Haloactinomyces albus: one gene and its partner. The protein of the gene in region 2 interacts with the protein of the main gene of each other region in a pairwise test. Links are inferred from orthologs where the notes say so. Each region holds a gene or a part of one and is shown on either strand. Other genes may lie near its edges.

Evidence for each region.
Region 1: the proteins of rplL (region 2) and dnaE interact in binary tests that used the Escherichia coli proteins (3 or more experiments, as listed by UniProt). The link is inferred for Haloactinomyces albus from one-to-one orthologs.

Annotation. Positions count from the first base shown.
Region 1 is NZ_JAVDXW010000001.1:768,396-776,454, reverse strand. What follows is about bases 2,001-6,135. They hold dnaE (DNA polymerase III subunit alpha), read left to right. Parts: upstream 2,001-2,335; coding sequence 2,336-5,935; downstream 5,936-6,135. Other genes in these bases: JOF55_RS03580 (cytochrome P450 family protein), read left to right, coding at 6,060-6,135; JOF55_RS03590 (Lrp/AsnC family transcriptional regulator), read right to left, coding at 2,001-2,020. Outside these bases: JOF55_RS03600 (RluA family pseudouridine synthase), read left to right, coding at 1-106; JOF55_RS03595 (DedA family protein), read right to left, coding at 177-842; more of JOF55_RS03590, read right to left, coding at 950-2,000; more of JOF55_RS03580, read left to right, coding at 6,136-7,283; JOF55_RS03575 (arabinofuranosyltransferase), read right to left, coding at 7,344-8,059. UniProt on the Escherichia coli protein: DNA polymerase III is a complex, multichain enzyme responsible for most of the replicative synthesis in bacteria. This DNA polymerase also exhibits 3' to 5' exonuclease activity. The alpha chain is the DNA polymerase catalytic subunit.
Region 2 is NZ_JAVDXW010000001.1:2,759,672-2,767,055, forward strand. The notes cover bases 2,436-5,389. They hold rplL (50S ribosomal protein L7/L12), read left to right. Parts: upstream 2,436-3,696; coding sequence 3,697-4,083; downstream 4,084-5,389. Other genes in these bases: JOF55_RS13070 (hypothetical protein), read right to left, coding at 2,436-2,748; rplJ (50S ribosomal protein L10), read left to right, coding at 3,091-3,621; JOF55_RS13085 (Mut7-C RNAse domain-containing protein), read left to right, coding at 4,215-4,967; JOF55_RS13090 (ABC transporter ATP-binding protein), read left to right, coding at 5,258-5,389. Outside these bases: JOF55_RS13065 (DUF8728 domain-containing protein), read right to left, coding at 1-1,837; more of JOF55_RS13070, read right to left, coding at 1,909-2,435; more of JOF55_RS13090, read left to right, coding at 5,390-6,478; JOF55_RS13095 (MlaE family ABC transporter permease), read left to right, coding at 6,475-7,266; JOF55_RS13100 (MlaE family ABC transporter permease), read left to right, coding at 7,272-7,384. UniProt on the Escherichia coli protein: The binding site for several of the GTPase factors involved in protein synthesis (IF-2, EF-Tu, EF-G and RF3). Is thus essential for accurate translation.

The sequences.
Region 1 (8,059 bases), 2.0 Mb from region 2 along the record:
GCTCGGATTCGAACACCCCGGCCACGGACGCCGGGTCACTTTCGACAGCGACTATCCGCCCGATCTGCAGCACGCACTGGACCTGCTGCGCGAACAGGACCACTAGAGGCTCCGGCAGTAGGAACTGCCGGAGCCTCTACCAAGTCGGTCCGCCGCACGGGGAAATCCGTCGGAACTCAGTCCCGCACGGCCGTGGTGGAGGTTTCCTCCGAGGAGTCCGGATTTTCCGACAGGTCCGCCGATAAGCGTCTACTGCGGAGGTGGCGGACACCTTCGATCACTCCGGCGACCACCATCGCCATGCCGATGCCGAGCAGCACGCCCAGGAGCGGTTGGCGCTGGAAAGTGATTCCGCCGACGTAGCCGACCAGGGTGAAGTAGGTGGCCCAGCACGTGACTCCGATGCCGGTGAACAGGGCGAACGAGGCGCGTGGGAAGCGGACCGATCCTGTCGTCAGGGTGGCGGCCGTACGGCATCCGGGAATGAACCGGCAGATGACCAGCACGCCGCCGCCGCGTTCGTGCAGCGCCCTGCTTGCCCAGTCGAAGGGCTTACGTTTGCGGGATCCGGGCCGCATCCGGTCGATCAGCCGGCCACCGGCGGTATAGCCGATCGCGTACGACACGTGGTCTCCCACGAAGCCCCCCAGGGCACCCACTGCGATGACCGCCGGCAGGTTCGGGTTGCCGGACGCGGCGAACACCCCGGAGGTGACGACCAGTGTTTCGCCGGGGATGGTGGGAAAGAACCCGTCGATGGCCACGAACACGAAGACCGCGAGATAGAGCCACGGCGATCCCATGGCGCCGTTCAGCAGGCCGACGACATCGATCGTGATCACATCCCAGGGTCGGTCTCCGATACGTTGCGCCCCGACGTCAGGCGACGCGGGCGGGCGGATCCTCGGTGCGCGCCCTCGACATCACCGCACGACAGTCGGGAAAACCCCTAGAGGTCGGTGATGTCCCAGGTGAGGGTGCGTGGTCCGTCGCCGGGCCGCAGCATCCACCGTACTGCGGAGAGCGTGGTGCTTTCCGACAATACGTAGACGGTGTGCCCGCCTGCCGTCTCACCGGGGGAAACCCCGATTTGGTGGGGTGGACGGGACGACAACGACATCGGAGCCTTGGCGATCGCCGAACCGTCCTCTGCCACCAATACCAGATACAGGTCCGGCAGCGAGGTGAACGGCATCACCCCGCCATTGGTCAGTTCGGTGTGCACGACCACGGCCCGTTGCCCTTCCTGCAGCTCATGACCGGCGGCGCTGAACAGGAAGTCGGCGGGATCGACCACCTCCACCAGTTTGATGCCGATCCGCTCACCCTCGAGTCCCTCGATCTCGAGCGTGCTGCCGACGGTACCGCTGCGAGGTGGAGGCGGCGGAGGAGATGGTGTCTGCTGGGCCGCCGGGGCACCTGCGGCCGCCTGACTGTTCCCGCGGACCCATGAGGCCGAACCGGGTGGCCCCCAGGTGCTCCCCGCTTGGTGCGGCCCCGCTTGCGGGGGAGCAGGATTCGGTCCGGGAGCCTGCTGCGGGACCGGACCGCTACCGGGTGGAAAGCCACCGGGGCCGAGCGGTTGGGGCGGGGACTGCGGAGCGGCGGGTTGTTGGGCGGCGGGCTGTTTGCCCGGATGCGGGCCGCTCTGACTGGGGTAGGGACCGCTCGGGTAGGGGCCGCTGGGATGGGGACCGCTCGGCCCGCTGTGGACGGGATGTCCACCGCTGAAGCCACCGGACTGCGGGTCGGCGGGGCGGGAACCCCCGGGGCCCACCGGGTACGGGCCGCTGGATTGATGCCCCCATGCACCGGCGGTGGCCAAGGCGTGGCGAATGCCCTGGGGATCACACTCCACCCCGACAAGAAGGGGGAGCCCGCTGGTGGACAGTGCCGCGAATCGCGCGGCGACGTCGCGGACGTCCATGCCGAGGTGACCTGCGATCTCGTGCACTGCTGCGCGGCCCGTCTCGGCGATGAAGGTCAGCAGACGTATGTCCACGGGGTCAGGTGCGGTCACGTCCGGCCACGCTACCTGCCGAGCGGGGGCACGATGCCGGGCGGGCGGTCTCCGCGGACCGGTCCGTGTGTCGGCGTGTGAGCCCGGATCCGCTACCGCATCCGGCACGCGCGACACGCTCGGGGAGGTCTCTCCGCGTGGGTCGGTCCTCGGGGTTAGTCTGGCTCAAGCCGCCGCCGGAATCCACGTTGCCGGAACCGCGCTGCCGGAACTCACGTTGTCCGGTATGCACTCCCGAGAGCATGTGTCGATCCGCGTCGGCTGCCACATCGTGAATGCGAGCGCTGCCCCGCTCTCGGAAGGGAGACCTCAATCGTGCCTGCTGATTCCTTCGTTCACCTGCACGTGCACACCGAGTACTCGATGTTGGACGGTGCGGCGAAGGTCGGTGCCCTGTTCACCGAGGCCCAGCGACTCGAGATGCCCGCCGTGGGCATGACCGACCACGGCAACATGTTCGGTGCCGACGAGTTCTACCAGCAGGCTAAGAAGACGGGCATCAAACCGATCATCGGCATCGAGGCATATGTCGCGCCGTACAGCCGCTACCACAAGAAGCCGGTGTTCTGGGGGGAGTCGAAGCAGCGCACCACCGACGAGTACGGCGAGGGCGGTGACGTCTCGGGTGCGGGCGCCTACACCCACATGACGATGCTGGCTCGTAACGGCACCGGTCTGCGCAATCTGTTCACCCTGTCCAGCCGTGCCAGCTTCGAAGGTACTTACCGCAAACCGAGGCTGGACCGGGAGCTGATCTCCGAGTACGCCGAGGGCATCATCGCCACCACCGGGTGTCCTTCCGGTGAGGTGCAGACCCGGCTGCGTCTGCGGCAGTACCGCGAGGCGTTGCAGGCCGCGTCGGACTACCGTGACATCTTCGGGCAGGAGAACTTCTTCCTGGAGCTGATGGACCACGGTCTGCGGATCGAGCAGTTCGTCCGCGAGGACCTGCTCAAGATCGGCAAGGAACTCGGCCTCAAGCCGCTGGCCACCAACGACAGCCACTACGTCACCGCCGATCAGGCCGAGTCCCACGACGCGCTGCTGTGCGTGCAGTCCGGTAAGACCCTCAACGACGAGGACCGCTTCCAGCTCAACGGCAGTGGCTATTACCTCAAGTCCGCCCAGGAGATGCGCGACTACTGGGATGCCGAGGTCCCCGGTGCGGCCGACAACACGCTGCTGGTGGCCGACATGATCGAGCCCTACGAGGACGTGTGGTCGTTTCAGGACCGGATGCCGCGTGTGACGGTCGAGCACGGCAAGACCGAGCGTGACGCGCTGGAAGAGGAGGTTGAGCACTACCTGCCCAGTCGCTTCCCGGACGGCGTCACCGAGGAGTACCAGGAGCGGATCAAGCTCGAGATCGACGTGCTGGACACCAAGGGCTACTGCGCGTACTTCCTCGTCGTCGGCGACGTCACCCGGTGGGCGAAGTCGCAGGGCATTCACGTCGGCCCCGGTCGTGGCTCGGCGGCGGGATCGCTGCTGGCCTACGTCCTGCACATCACCAACCTCGACCCGATCGCGCACGGGTTGATCTTCGAGCGCTTCCTCAATCCCGAGCGCGACTCGCCGCCGGACATCGACCTCGACTTCGACGACCGCCGCCGCGACGAGGTGCTGCAATACGCCATCGACAAGTACGGCAAGGACAAGGTCGCTCAGGTCATCACCTTCGGCAAGATCAAGACCAAGGCCGCGATCAAGGACGCCGCGCGCGTGCACCACGGCCAGCCCGGTTTCGCCATCGCCGACAAGATCTCCAAGGCTCTGCCCGCACCGGTCGCGGCCAAGGACATTCCGCTGTCCGGCATCACCGACCCCGAGCACGAGCGCTACGCAGAGGCCGCCGAGGTGCGTGGCCTCATCGAGTCCGACCAGTCCGTCTCGCAGATCTTCGACACCGCCCGGGGATTGGAAGGCCTGATCCGCAACGCGGGCGTGCATGCGTGTGCGGTCATCCTGTCCTCCCAACCGCTGATGGGGACGGTGCCGCTGTGGATGCGTGACGACGGTTCGGTGATCACCGGTTGGGATTACCCGAGCTGTGAGGCCATCGGTCTGCTCAAGATGGATTTCCTGGGATTGTCGAACCTGACGATTCTCGGTGACGCCCTGCAGTCGGTCCGCACCAACCACGACCTCGAGATCGACCTGTCCACCCTCGCGCTGGACGACCCCAACACCTACTCACTGCTGGCGCGCGGGGAGAGCCTGGGCGTGTTCCAGCTCGAGGGTGGCGGCATGCGCGAGCTGCTCAAACGCCTGCGGCCGACCGAGTTCACCGACATCGTGGCCGCCAATGCCCTCTACCGGCCGGGTCCGATGGAGGTCAACGCGCACCTCGACTACGCCGACCGCAAGAACGGCCGCAAGCCCGTCGAGCCGATCCATCCGGAGCTGGAGGAGCCGCTGCGCGACATCCTCGCCGAGACCTACGGCCTGATCGTCTACCAGGAGCAGATCATGGCCATCGCGCAGAAGGTGGCCGACTACAGCATGGGGCAGGCCGACATGCTGCGCCGTGCGATGGGCAAGAAGAAGAAGGAAGTTCTCGACGAGGAGTTCGAGAGGTTCCACCGGGGGATGGTCAACAACGGCTACACCGAGGAGGCCATCAACGCGCTGTGGACCACGGTGCTGCCCTTCGCCGGGTACGCGTTCAACAAGTCCCACGCCGCCGGTTACGCGCTGGTGGCCTACTGGACCGCCTATCTCAAGGCGAACTACCCGGCCGAGTACATGGCCGCACTGCTGACCGCCAACGGCGACAACAAGGACAAGATGGCGGTCTACCTCAGCGAATGCCGCCGGATGGGCATCCGGGTCCTGTCTCCGGATGTCAACGACTCGCGGGACACCTTCACCCCGGTCGGTTCCGACGTCCGCTTCGGTTTGACTGCCGTGCGCAATGTCGGTTCGAACGTGGTGTCCTCGATCTGCAAGGTGCGCGAGGAGAAGGGTCGATACGCCTCGTTCACGGACTTTCTGGACAAGTCCGAGACGACCGCCTGCAACAAGCGGGTCATCGAGTCGCTGATCAAGGCCGGTGCCTTCGACTCGCTCGGGCATACCCGGATGGCGCTGACCCAGCACCACGAGGCGGCGGTGGACGCGGTCATCGGACTCAAGCGGCAGGAGGCGCTCGGTCAGTTCGACCTGTTCGGATCGGACCCGTCCGAACAGAGCAGCGCGGAAGCCTCGCCGTTGGCGCACCTGACGTTCACCTCGCAGGAATGGCCGCGTAAGCAGCTGCTGTCCTACGAACGCGAGATGCTGGGCCTCTACGTCTCGGCGCACCCGCTGGACGGTGCCGAGCGGCTGCTGGCGCCGTACCAGGACACCGGGATCGCGGAACTGGTCGGTGGGGACCGTTCCGACGGTGGCGGTAAGGACGGCAAGGATCCGCAGGTCAAGATCGCGGGCATGATCTCCGGTATCCAGCGGCGGATCAACAAGAACGGCCACCCGTGGGCGATCGTGAGTCTGGAGGACCTCGATGCCAGTGTCGAGGTGCTGTTCTTCCCGAAGTCCTACGAGATGTTCTCCGACTGCCTGGTCGAGGACACCGCGATCGCCGTCAAGGGCCGCATCAACGAGCGGGAGGGGGCGATCAGCGTGTTCGCCTCGGATGCGGTGCCGGTGGACATCTCCACGGCGGAGACCGATCCCGGGGCCAGCCCGGCGTTCGTCATCAAGGTTCCGGTCAGCAAGGTGGACCGGCCCTTGGTGACCGAGCTCAAGCGCACCCTGCAGGCGCATTCCGGGACCGTGCCCGTGCACGTCAAGGTGCAGGGTCCCCGGGGCATCACCCGCCTGGCGTTGTCCAGCGACTACTTCGTCTCCACCGACAACGGCCTGCAAGGAGAACTGAAGGGGCTGCTCGGCGCGGGCTGCTTCGACGCAGTGTGACCCTCGCGAGGTGATCGCCGGTGTTGTTGCTCGGACGAGGGTTCTTTCAGCGTCGGGATGACAGTTGGCGATAAACGGTGTTCACTGGAGATGGCAGCTTGTTTGGCGATCCCGAAAGGCCGGCATGTCCATCACCGAGCATCACTCGCACGCCGAAGTCCCCGTCCTCGACAACGATTTCGTGCAGGATCCGCACGTGCGGTATGCGCAAATGCGCGCCGACGCTCCCGCGCAGCGGGTCGTCACCGTGGCCGGAATGCCGGTATGGGTGGTGACCCGCTACGCCGAGGCCAAGATGGCACTGGCGGATCCCAGGTTCAGCAAGGATTTCCAGCGGATGCGGGGCTTGCTGGACAGCCAAGTCCAGCCGGGCCAGTCACGGCCGGAGTTCGCCGACTCGATTCAGGCACACATGCTCAATATGGATCCGCCGGACCACACCCGCCTGCGCAAGTTGGTGATGAAGGCGTTCACCCCTCGCCGGGTGGAGGCATTGCGACCTCGGATCGAGGAGATCACCGCGGAGCTGCTCGACGACATGGCCGATCGTTCCGAGGTGGATCTGCTCGATGCGTTCGCGTTCCCACTGCCGATCCGGGTCATCTGTGAGCTGCTGGGAATCCCCGAAGATCGCAGAGACGAGTTCCGTACGTGGTCGAACACGCTGGTGGGCAGCGACCCCGATGCGGCCCAGCAGGCAGCGGGAGCAATGGCCGCCTACCTCATCGAACTGATCGAGCAGAAACGCAGGCAACCGGCGGAGGACCTGATCACGGGTCTGATCGAGGCAAGCGAGGACGCCGACCGGCTCAGTGAGCAAGAGCTGATCAGTATGGTGTTCGTCCTCCTGGTCGCCGGGCACGAGACGACGGTGAACCTGATCGGCAACGGCGTGCTCGCGCTGCTGCGCAACCCCGAGCAGTTCGCGGCGGTGCGGGCCGACCTCGAGCAGGTGCCCGCCGTGATCGAGGAAACCCTGCGCTACGACGGGCCGGTCAACCTGGCCACACTGCGCTTCACCGCCGAAACCGTGAGGCTGGGGGACGTGGAGATTCCGGAGGGTGAACTCGTCCTCGTATCGCTGAGTTCGGCCAACCGGGACGAGGACAAGTATCCCCGAGCGCAGGAGTTCGACCCGGACCGTTCCACCACCGGACACCTGGCTTTCGGGCACGGTATCCACTTCTGCGTCGGTGCGCCGCTGGCCCGGCTGGAGGGGCAGATCGCCATGCGCCGATTGATCGAGCGGTTCCCGAACCTGTCCTCGGCTGTCGCCGCCGACGACGTCCAGTGGCGCTTCAGCACTCTGATGCGGGGGCTGGAGACCCTGCCGGTGCGGCTGGGGTGAGCCGGCCGGGTGGCCGGTACATTTCGCGAGAAATGTACCGGCCACCCGGCCCCTACACCGTCACCGCAGGGCGATGACGGTGTAGGGGCCGACCTCGCGCTGTACGAAGGCAGGGGAGTCGAACACCTCCGCGTCGAAGTACACGGTGTAGTTGCGCACGTTCGGCTGCTGCGGGAACGCGTCGGCGTTCAGCGTCAGAGCGAGTGTGTCCTCGCCGAGAGGCGGTTTCGAGGACTCGCTTCCCGACGTCGTGTCCCGGCTCTCCTGCTTCCTCTCGTGCCGGAGGACGAACACGTTCGGCGGTGGAAATTCGCTGCGGTCGAGCCGCCGTAGCAGTTCCCGGGAGCTGTCGGCTTCGGCCCACTTCCGGATCGTGGCTGCTCGCTGCCGGTAATGGGCCAGTGGGTTGGCATAGTGCGGTGTCTCCTGCTGGAAGCTCCAGTACGGCTTGAAGGACAGCACCGTGTAATTCGTGGTGAGCAGGATGTTTTCCTGTGGCTTGCGTCCGGTCAGAGTCCCGATCGTGGTGATGAGTTCGTCCAGATGGGCGTTCGGCGCGCTGGGGTCCTGTCGGCCCTTCGCATTGGTGCCTGTGGGGTAGTAGTCCTCGTAGGCGTTCGTGAGGGGGGTCTTCAGTGAGTCGCCGATCGCCGACTGGGTGATCGTGATGGCTCCGAGAAGTCCGAGTGTGCATGCCACGCCGGTGATCCGGAAGGCATGGCGGGTGTCGAGGGTGCGTCGTAGGTAGCCGATCAGTCCCCACAGGCCGAGCACCC
Region 2 (7,384 bases):
CCGGTGGGTCGACTTCGGCGGGGAGGTCGCCGGTGCCGACGTCGCTCCAGTCGGCCTTGTGGATGACGACCTCGTTGCACAGTCGGGAGGCCTGGCAGGCCGAACCCGAACCCGGTGTGGGGCGCGAGAACCGCGGCGACTTCAGTTGGAATTCGATCAGCGGCTCTTCGCCGAACAGGCCTCCCTCCTGCAACCCGTACACCGGCCAGTTGTCGAACACCGCGAAGTAATCCGGTCGCTGCTGCTCGGGCATCCTGCGCAGCGCCTCGTACAGGCTGCCGGGGCCGTGCCGGTTGGGCTCGGCGAGGCCGTTGGTCGTGAGCCCGATGAGGTCCACGATGTCGTGCTCGCTGAAGTAGGCCGTGGCCCCGGCGTCGTTGATCGCGATCACCGATTCCGGTGGCAAGTGCCCCTTCATCCAGTTGCTGATGGATACCTGCTGGTCCCGGATTCCCGCTGACTGTTGACCGAGGCGAAAGCTCCACGCGGGCATCTCGGACAGTGAGAAGACCAGGGCCATGGTGAACACGCTGTTGGTCACCAGTATCCGTGCACGCCTGGTCGCGAAGAGACCGCCCACTGCGGAGAGGCCGATCGTGGCAAGCAGCAGCAGGATCGGCATGAACGGTTGCACATAACGCAGGTGGTGAACATGCGCGGTCCGCAATGTCGAGATCGCGAGCAGGACGAGGAGGAAACCGAAGGCCATCGCCAGCACGAGGGGGCGCCGGGTGGGCTGTTCCCGCAGCAGGTGAACCGTGCCCACGATTCCCACGAGCAGGGCGCCGGGGAAGACGAAGGCGTAGTCGTTCAGGCCGCTGAAGACGAGGAGAAAGCCGTGGAACCTCGTCAGTGCCGCGTCCAGGAACTCGGTGGGATAGAAGATCGGTGTGTAGAGCAGGGATTTCGCCTGGGCACCGGTTGCGGTCGTCGTCCCGGTAACGGCCCGGTAGAAGAGCCGTTGGCCGATGCCTGCCAGCAGCGGCAGCGAAATCGGGGCGAGCAGTCCGAGCGTGCCCGGCCACGACATGCTGTGTGACGGGCTGTGGGATGTGCTGCGGGCGCGGTCGCGGCGGAGGACCGTCCAGGTCATCGCGACGCACAGGACGACGGTGAAGATGAACGCTTCGGGTCTCGACAAAGCCGCCAGCGCCGCCACGACGGGGGTCAGAACGAAGTGCTTGCGCGGTGCTTCGACGGTGAAGGCGAGGAGAGCGGCGGTGAGCAGCAGTGCGACGAAACCGATCTCCATGCCGCTGACGGAGCCCCACAGCAGCGCGCCGTTGACCGCGACGAGTCCGCCTGCCCAGGCACCGACTCGTCTGTTCATGACCCGACGACCGATCAGGAAGACGCACACCGCCGTCAGGGCGAAGCACAGGCTGCCGAATCCCATGGCGAACGGCAGGAAGGCCTGTCCCTGGATCCCGATCGCGTAGAACGCACCCAGCACGAGGACGTACAGCAGGCTGCTGGCACCGGTACTGATCGGTTCACCGGTGTTGTACTGCAGGAAGTGACCTTGGCCGAGCTGGCTGGCGTACTGCAGGTGAATGTAGGCATCGTCCAGCGGGGGGATGAAGTTCCCCGCGTTGTAGGCGAGGTTGACCGCCATGAACGCGATGCTCGACAGGAATGCCGTGGTCCCCACGGCCCAGGCGAGTGGATCGCGCCGCGCCAGGAATCCGCGGGCTTGCTTCGCCGCGGGTGCGCGGACGCTCTCCGGATCCTCGTGGCGGAGGCTGTCGTGCGGCCCCGTGCTCGGATGGCCGTTCTTGGGGACAGTGACCTCCTCGGAGTTCGAGGGCTGGTCCCTGCTCGGCAGGCTGGACGACACGCGGTGCACCTCGCAGTCACTGTGGGGAGTGAACGGAACTCTCGTCACGTCTACGTGAGTGAAAGTTCCGTTCACCCGCCGGTACAGGAAGGCTGTCGCTCGTAGCCGTCGATGATCCAGCCTCCGTTGGATTTGCGCTTCAGCCCGAACGTGCCCAGCCGTGGGCCTCCTCGAACATCGAGCAGGCAGGAGGATACGGACGCGTCCGCGCCTCCGACCTTCACCGCCCCCTCGCCGAAATCCGGGTTCTTGTACTCATGGGGGCTGGTGACCCGGTTGCTGAGCTGCTGGGCGGCGGTGGGGCAGTTCGGGGCACCGTGGGCGGCTGCGAACCGGCTGCTGGCTGGCGGGGTGAACAGGGAGCATACGGTGTCGGGCTTGGTGGCGACGAAGTCGTAGACCGTGATGACGGCGGCTTTCGGACTGGTTTGCAGGATCGGCCTGGCGCCCTGCTCCGCCGCTCCGGGGGTCCCACCGCTGCCGCTGCCGCTGTCGTTGCCGAAGTAGTGGTCGAGCGCGACAGGCAGGAGCAGGAACGCCAGAAGCAGATACAGCAGTCGCCGGACCGGTTTGAACCGCAGCAGCCGCAGGGCTTTCTTCCACAGCGGTCGCTTCGGGGACGCCGCGGTGTTGTTCGGCGGGCCAGGTGGGGGTGTGGTTCCCGCACCGCTGCCGTGCAGGCGTTGCCACTCCTGGAACCGCTGAAATTCGAGGAACTGCTGGTACTGCCGGAACGCTTCGTCGTTCTGCGGGTGCGGTGGGAGCGTGTCCTGGTGTTCCGAGGTGGTCGTCCGCTGCGGCTCGTCGACCGGTTCGGCCTCGACGATCTCCGGTAGTGCCGGCTCCGGCGGGGAGTTCGGCGAAGGTGCGTGCTGCGCGTGCTCGTCCGGCGAGTCGTTCGGGTCGGCCACGGTGAACATCATGCCGTGTCCGGCAAGTCACCGGGGCCCGCCGGTGGGGGGCCACATCGGTGGGCACGGCACCTGACGTATGCTGGTGGAGGTTCCACCAAAGACCGCTGGTCTTCCCTGCGTTGCTCGCTTGGGGTTGCTCACTCGGGCTCTCCTGCTCTGCCGGGCTACGCCGGGAACGAAGGTCCCGTGAGATGCGGGCGACCCGCGCAGGAGAACGAGGCAGTATCAGCGCGAGCATCGCGCCCCTGATCTTCACGCCCCGTGCCTGCTGCGCCGGGGCGTTTCTCGTCTCCAGGACTCGGCGACCGGCACCGCCGCGAGCACTAGAGAGGAGGCGACATGGCGAAGCCCGAGAAAGTGGACGCGGTCAACGAGCTTACGGAGCACTTCAACAAGGCGACCGCGACGGTTGTGACCGAGTATCGCGGGCTGTCCATGGGGCAGCTCAAGGAGCTGCGCCGTTCCCTCGGCGAGGGCGCGACCTATCGTGTCGCGAAGAACACGCTGGTCAAGATCGCCACCAAGGAATCGGGCGTCGAGGGCCTCGACGACCTGTTCGTCGGCCCGACCGCGCTGACCTTCATCGAAGGTGAGCCGGTGGAGGCGGCGAAGGTTCTGCGTGACTTCTCCAGGGACAACAAGGCCCTGGTGATCAAGGGCGGTTACATGGACGGCCGCCCGATCTCGGTGTCCGAGGTCGAGCGCATTGCCGATCTGGACTCCCGCGAGGCCACCCTCGGCAAGTTGGCAGGCGCGATGAAGGCCAAGCTGACCGAGACCGCGGGCCTGCTTTCCGCTCCGGCATCTCAGGTCGCGCGCATGACCGAGGCGCTGAAGGACAAGAAGGACACCGGCTCCGCGGAGAGCTGACCCACCCCCATCGACGAAAGCGTCCCTGGGTTGCGCCCGATGCGGGCGCTGATGTGATCTGAAAGGAACGCCATCATGGCCAAGATGAGCAACGAGGAACTGCTGGACGTCTTCAAGGAGATGACCCTCCTGGAGCTTTCGGAGTTCGTGAAGCAGTTCGAGGAGACCTTCGACGTCACCGCTGCGGCCCCGGTCGCGGCTGCGGCCCCGGCTGCCGCCGCTGGTCCGGCTGCCGAGGAGGAAGAGCAGGACGAGTTCGACGTCGTGCTCGAGGACGCAGGCGAGAAGAAGATCAACGTCATCAAGGTCGTCCGCGAGGTCATCTCCGGCCTCGGCCTGAAGGAGGCCAAGGAGCTGGTCGAGGGCGCTCCGAAGCCGCTGCTGGAGAAGGTCGACAAGGAGAAGGCCGACGACGCCAAGGCCAAGCTGGAGGAGTCCGGCGCCAAGATCACCCTCAAGTGATCATGCGCTGATACCTCACGAAGAAGGGGCGGTCACCCGCATCGGGTGACCGCCCCTTCTTCGTGCATCACCGATCGTGCTCGCCTCCGCCGTCGTTCGCGCGTGGTTGCCGTTCGTGGCGACAATGCGTCATGGCCTCCGACACCGCTGGTACGCATCCGACACTGCGAGTGCGGCCGGACCGTGAGCTGTGGTCGTTCGTGGCGCCGCGGCACCGGCGGGAGCAGGTCCTGGTGCGCTACGACGGCACAGCCTCGCTCGGGCACGTCGTCCAGTCGCTGGGGATTCCGCTGACCGAGGTCGGCGCCTTGCTGGTCGACGGAGTTCCCACCGAGCACTCGCAGCGGCCCGGGCCTGCGGCGACCGTCGAGATCCGGCCTGTCGAGCGTCCGCAGGCGATCCGTGCGCATTTCGTACTCGACGTGCACCTCGGGACTCTCGCGCGGCGGATGCGGCTGCTGGGTATCGATACCGCGTACCGCAACGATGCCGAGGACGGTGCGTTGATCGAGCAGTCGGCGCGGGAGGAACGCGTGCTGCTCAGCAAGGATCGCGGGCTGTTGCGGCGCCGGGCACTGTGGTCCGGGGCTTTCGTACGAGGTACGCGGCCCGCAGAGCAACTCGCGGACGTGCTGGGCAGGTTCGCGCCCGGGCTGAATCCGTGGACGCGGTGTCTTGCCTGCAACGGTGAGCTGGCGGCGGTGGCCAAGAGCGAGGTGGTCGACGAGCTGGAGCCGGGTACTCGGCGCTGCTATGACGTCTATGCGCGGTGCCGCTCGTGCGGGCGCGTGTACTGGCGTGGTGCGCATGCGGACAAACTCGACGCGATCGTGGCGGAAGCCCGCTCGATGCATCCTGATCGCGGAGAAGATGGGCGAGGCTGACCGGATTCCGGTTACCCCACGGTGCTGTGGCATCGATCCCGACTCTCTCGAACGCGGACAAGGGACAAACCGGGCATCGCCGATGTGCAGGCGAGAAAAAGAGGAGCTCGTGAGTAACCTGCGGTCCGCGCACTCGTTGCCCGAGTGTGATGCGCTCAACTCCCGTTGAGCGCATCACAGAGGACAGGCTGCCCGGCCGAGTCGTTCGTCCCGGAACTCGTGTGCGGGCGAGATTCCGGTTAGCGGGGACGCCGGACGGGATACGGCCAACGAAGGACGCGGAGGTACGGATGGGCGTCGAGGTGGCCGTCGAGGGACTGTCGAAGTCTTTCGGTGCGCAGACCATCTGGTCCGATGTCACGCTGACCCTGCCGAGAGGTGAGATCAGCGTGTTGCTCGGGCCTTCGGGAACCGGGAAATCGGTTTTTCTGAAGTCGCTGGTCGGGTTGCTCAAGCCCGAGCAGGGTCACGTGGTCATCAACGGTGTGGATGTCTGCAGCTGCTCGGAACACGAGCTCTACGAGATCCGCAAGCTCTTCGGCGTGCTGTTCCAGGACGGCGCGTTGTTCGGGTCGATGAACCTGTTCGACAACATCGCGTTCCCGCTGCGGGAGCACACCCGCAAGGGAGAGACCGAGGTCCGGAACGTGGTGCTCGAAAAGATGGAGATGGTCGGGCTCATCGGCTCGGAGACGAAACTCCCCGGCGAGATCTCCGGCGGTATGAAAAAGCGCGCGGGCCTGGCCAGAGCACTGGTGCTCGACCCCGAGATCATTCTGTTCGACGAGCCCGATTCCGGCCTCGACCCCGTCCGCACCGCCTATCTGAACCAGCTCATCGTCGACCTCAACGCGCAGACCGACGCGACGTTTCTGATCGTCACCCACGACATCAACACGGCACGTACGGTGCCGGACAACATCGGGATGCTGTTCCGGCGCAACCTGGCCATGTTCGGCCCCCGGGAGGTACTGCTGACCTCGACCGAGCCCGCGGTCGAGCAGTTCCTCAACGGACGCAGGCAGGGCCCGATCGGCATGAGCGAGGAAAAGGACTCCGGTCAGGCGGCGGCCGAACTCGCCGAGCTCGGCGGCGACAACGGCGTACCGCAGCTCATTCCACAGCTGGAGATATCACCCGGTGTGCCCAAGCGGGCAGCCGTCCAGCGCCGCCAGGACCGGGTGATGGCCAATTTGCAGTCGCTGAATCCCAGCGCACAGCGGGAAATTCTCAACAGTCTCAGCTCGCGGGAGCGTCACCGCTATGGCGTGGCAGACGGTGCGCCTGCTGTCGACAACGGTGTGCCTGCCGCAGAGGTGCCTGCCGCCGAAGCCGAACAGCCGACGGAGCCCGTCGGACCGAAGCCCACGCCCACTCCGCGTCCTCGGACGCGGTCGATTCCCGAACAACAGCCCCCGTGGAGCCAGGACTCGGTGGACGAGCAGGCACCAGCCGGTGCACCTCGACGGCGGTGGTTCGGTCGTAAGAGCAACCGGGGTGATAACCAGTGACCGCACCTTCATCGGCGCGGTTCCCCGGTGCGGGCGGGCTGCGCGAGACCGGCAAGCTGTTCGCGCTCGCACTCGACGTACTCCGGGCGCTGCCCAAACGCCCGTTCCAGATCCGCGAATTCATCCAGCAGTGCTGGTTCCTGGCCGGTGTCACCATCCTGCCGACCGCACTGGTGGCGATCCCGTTCGGCGCGGTGATCGCCCTGCAGCTCGGCTCGCTGACCCGCCAGCTCGGTGCGCAGTCGTTCACCGGTGCGGCCAGTGTCCTGGCGATCATCCAGCAGGCCAGCCCCATCGTGACCGCGCTGCTCATCGCGGGCGCAGGCGGTTCGGCGATCTGTGCGGACCTGGGCTCCCGCAAGATCCGCGAGGAGATCGACGCGATGGAAGTACTCGGCGTCTCGCCGATCCATCGTCTCGTGGTGCCGCGGGTGCTCTCGGCGATGCTCGTCGCCGTACTGCTCAACGGCATGGTCAGCGTGGTCGGCGTGATGGGGGGTTACTTCTTCAACGTCATCATGCAGGGCGGTACTCCGGGCGCCTATATGGCGAGTTTCGGCGCACTGGCGCAGCTGTCGGATGTGTGGATCGGTGAGATCAAGGCATTGTGCTTCGGGTTCATCGCCGGTGTGGTGGCTGCCTACCGAGGGTTGAACCCCCCGCCGGGACCGAAAGGCGTCGGTGATGCCGTGAATCAGTCGGTGGTGATCACGTTCCTGCTGCTGTTCGCGGTGAACTTCATCCTCACCACGGTGTATCTGCAGATCGTTCCACCGCAAGGGATGTGACGGGCATGACGACGATTCCTCAGCGCGCCCGCCGAATCCTGCGGCGCCCGCTGGAGGTACTCGACGATCTGGGTGACCAGATGTCGTTCTACCTGCGGGCACTGGCGTGGATACCGAA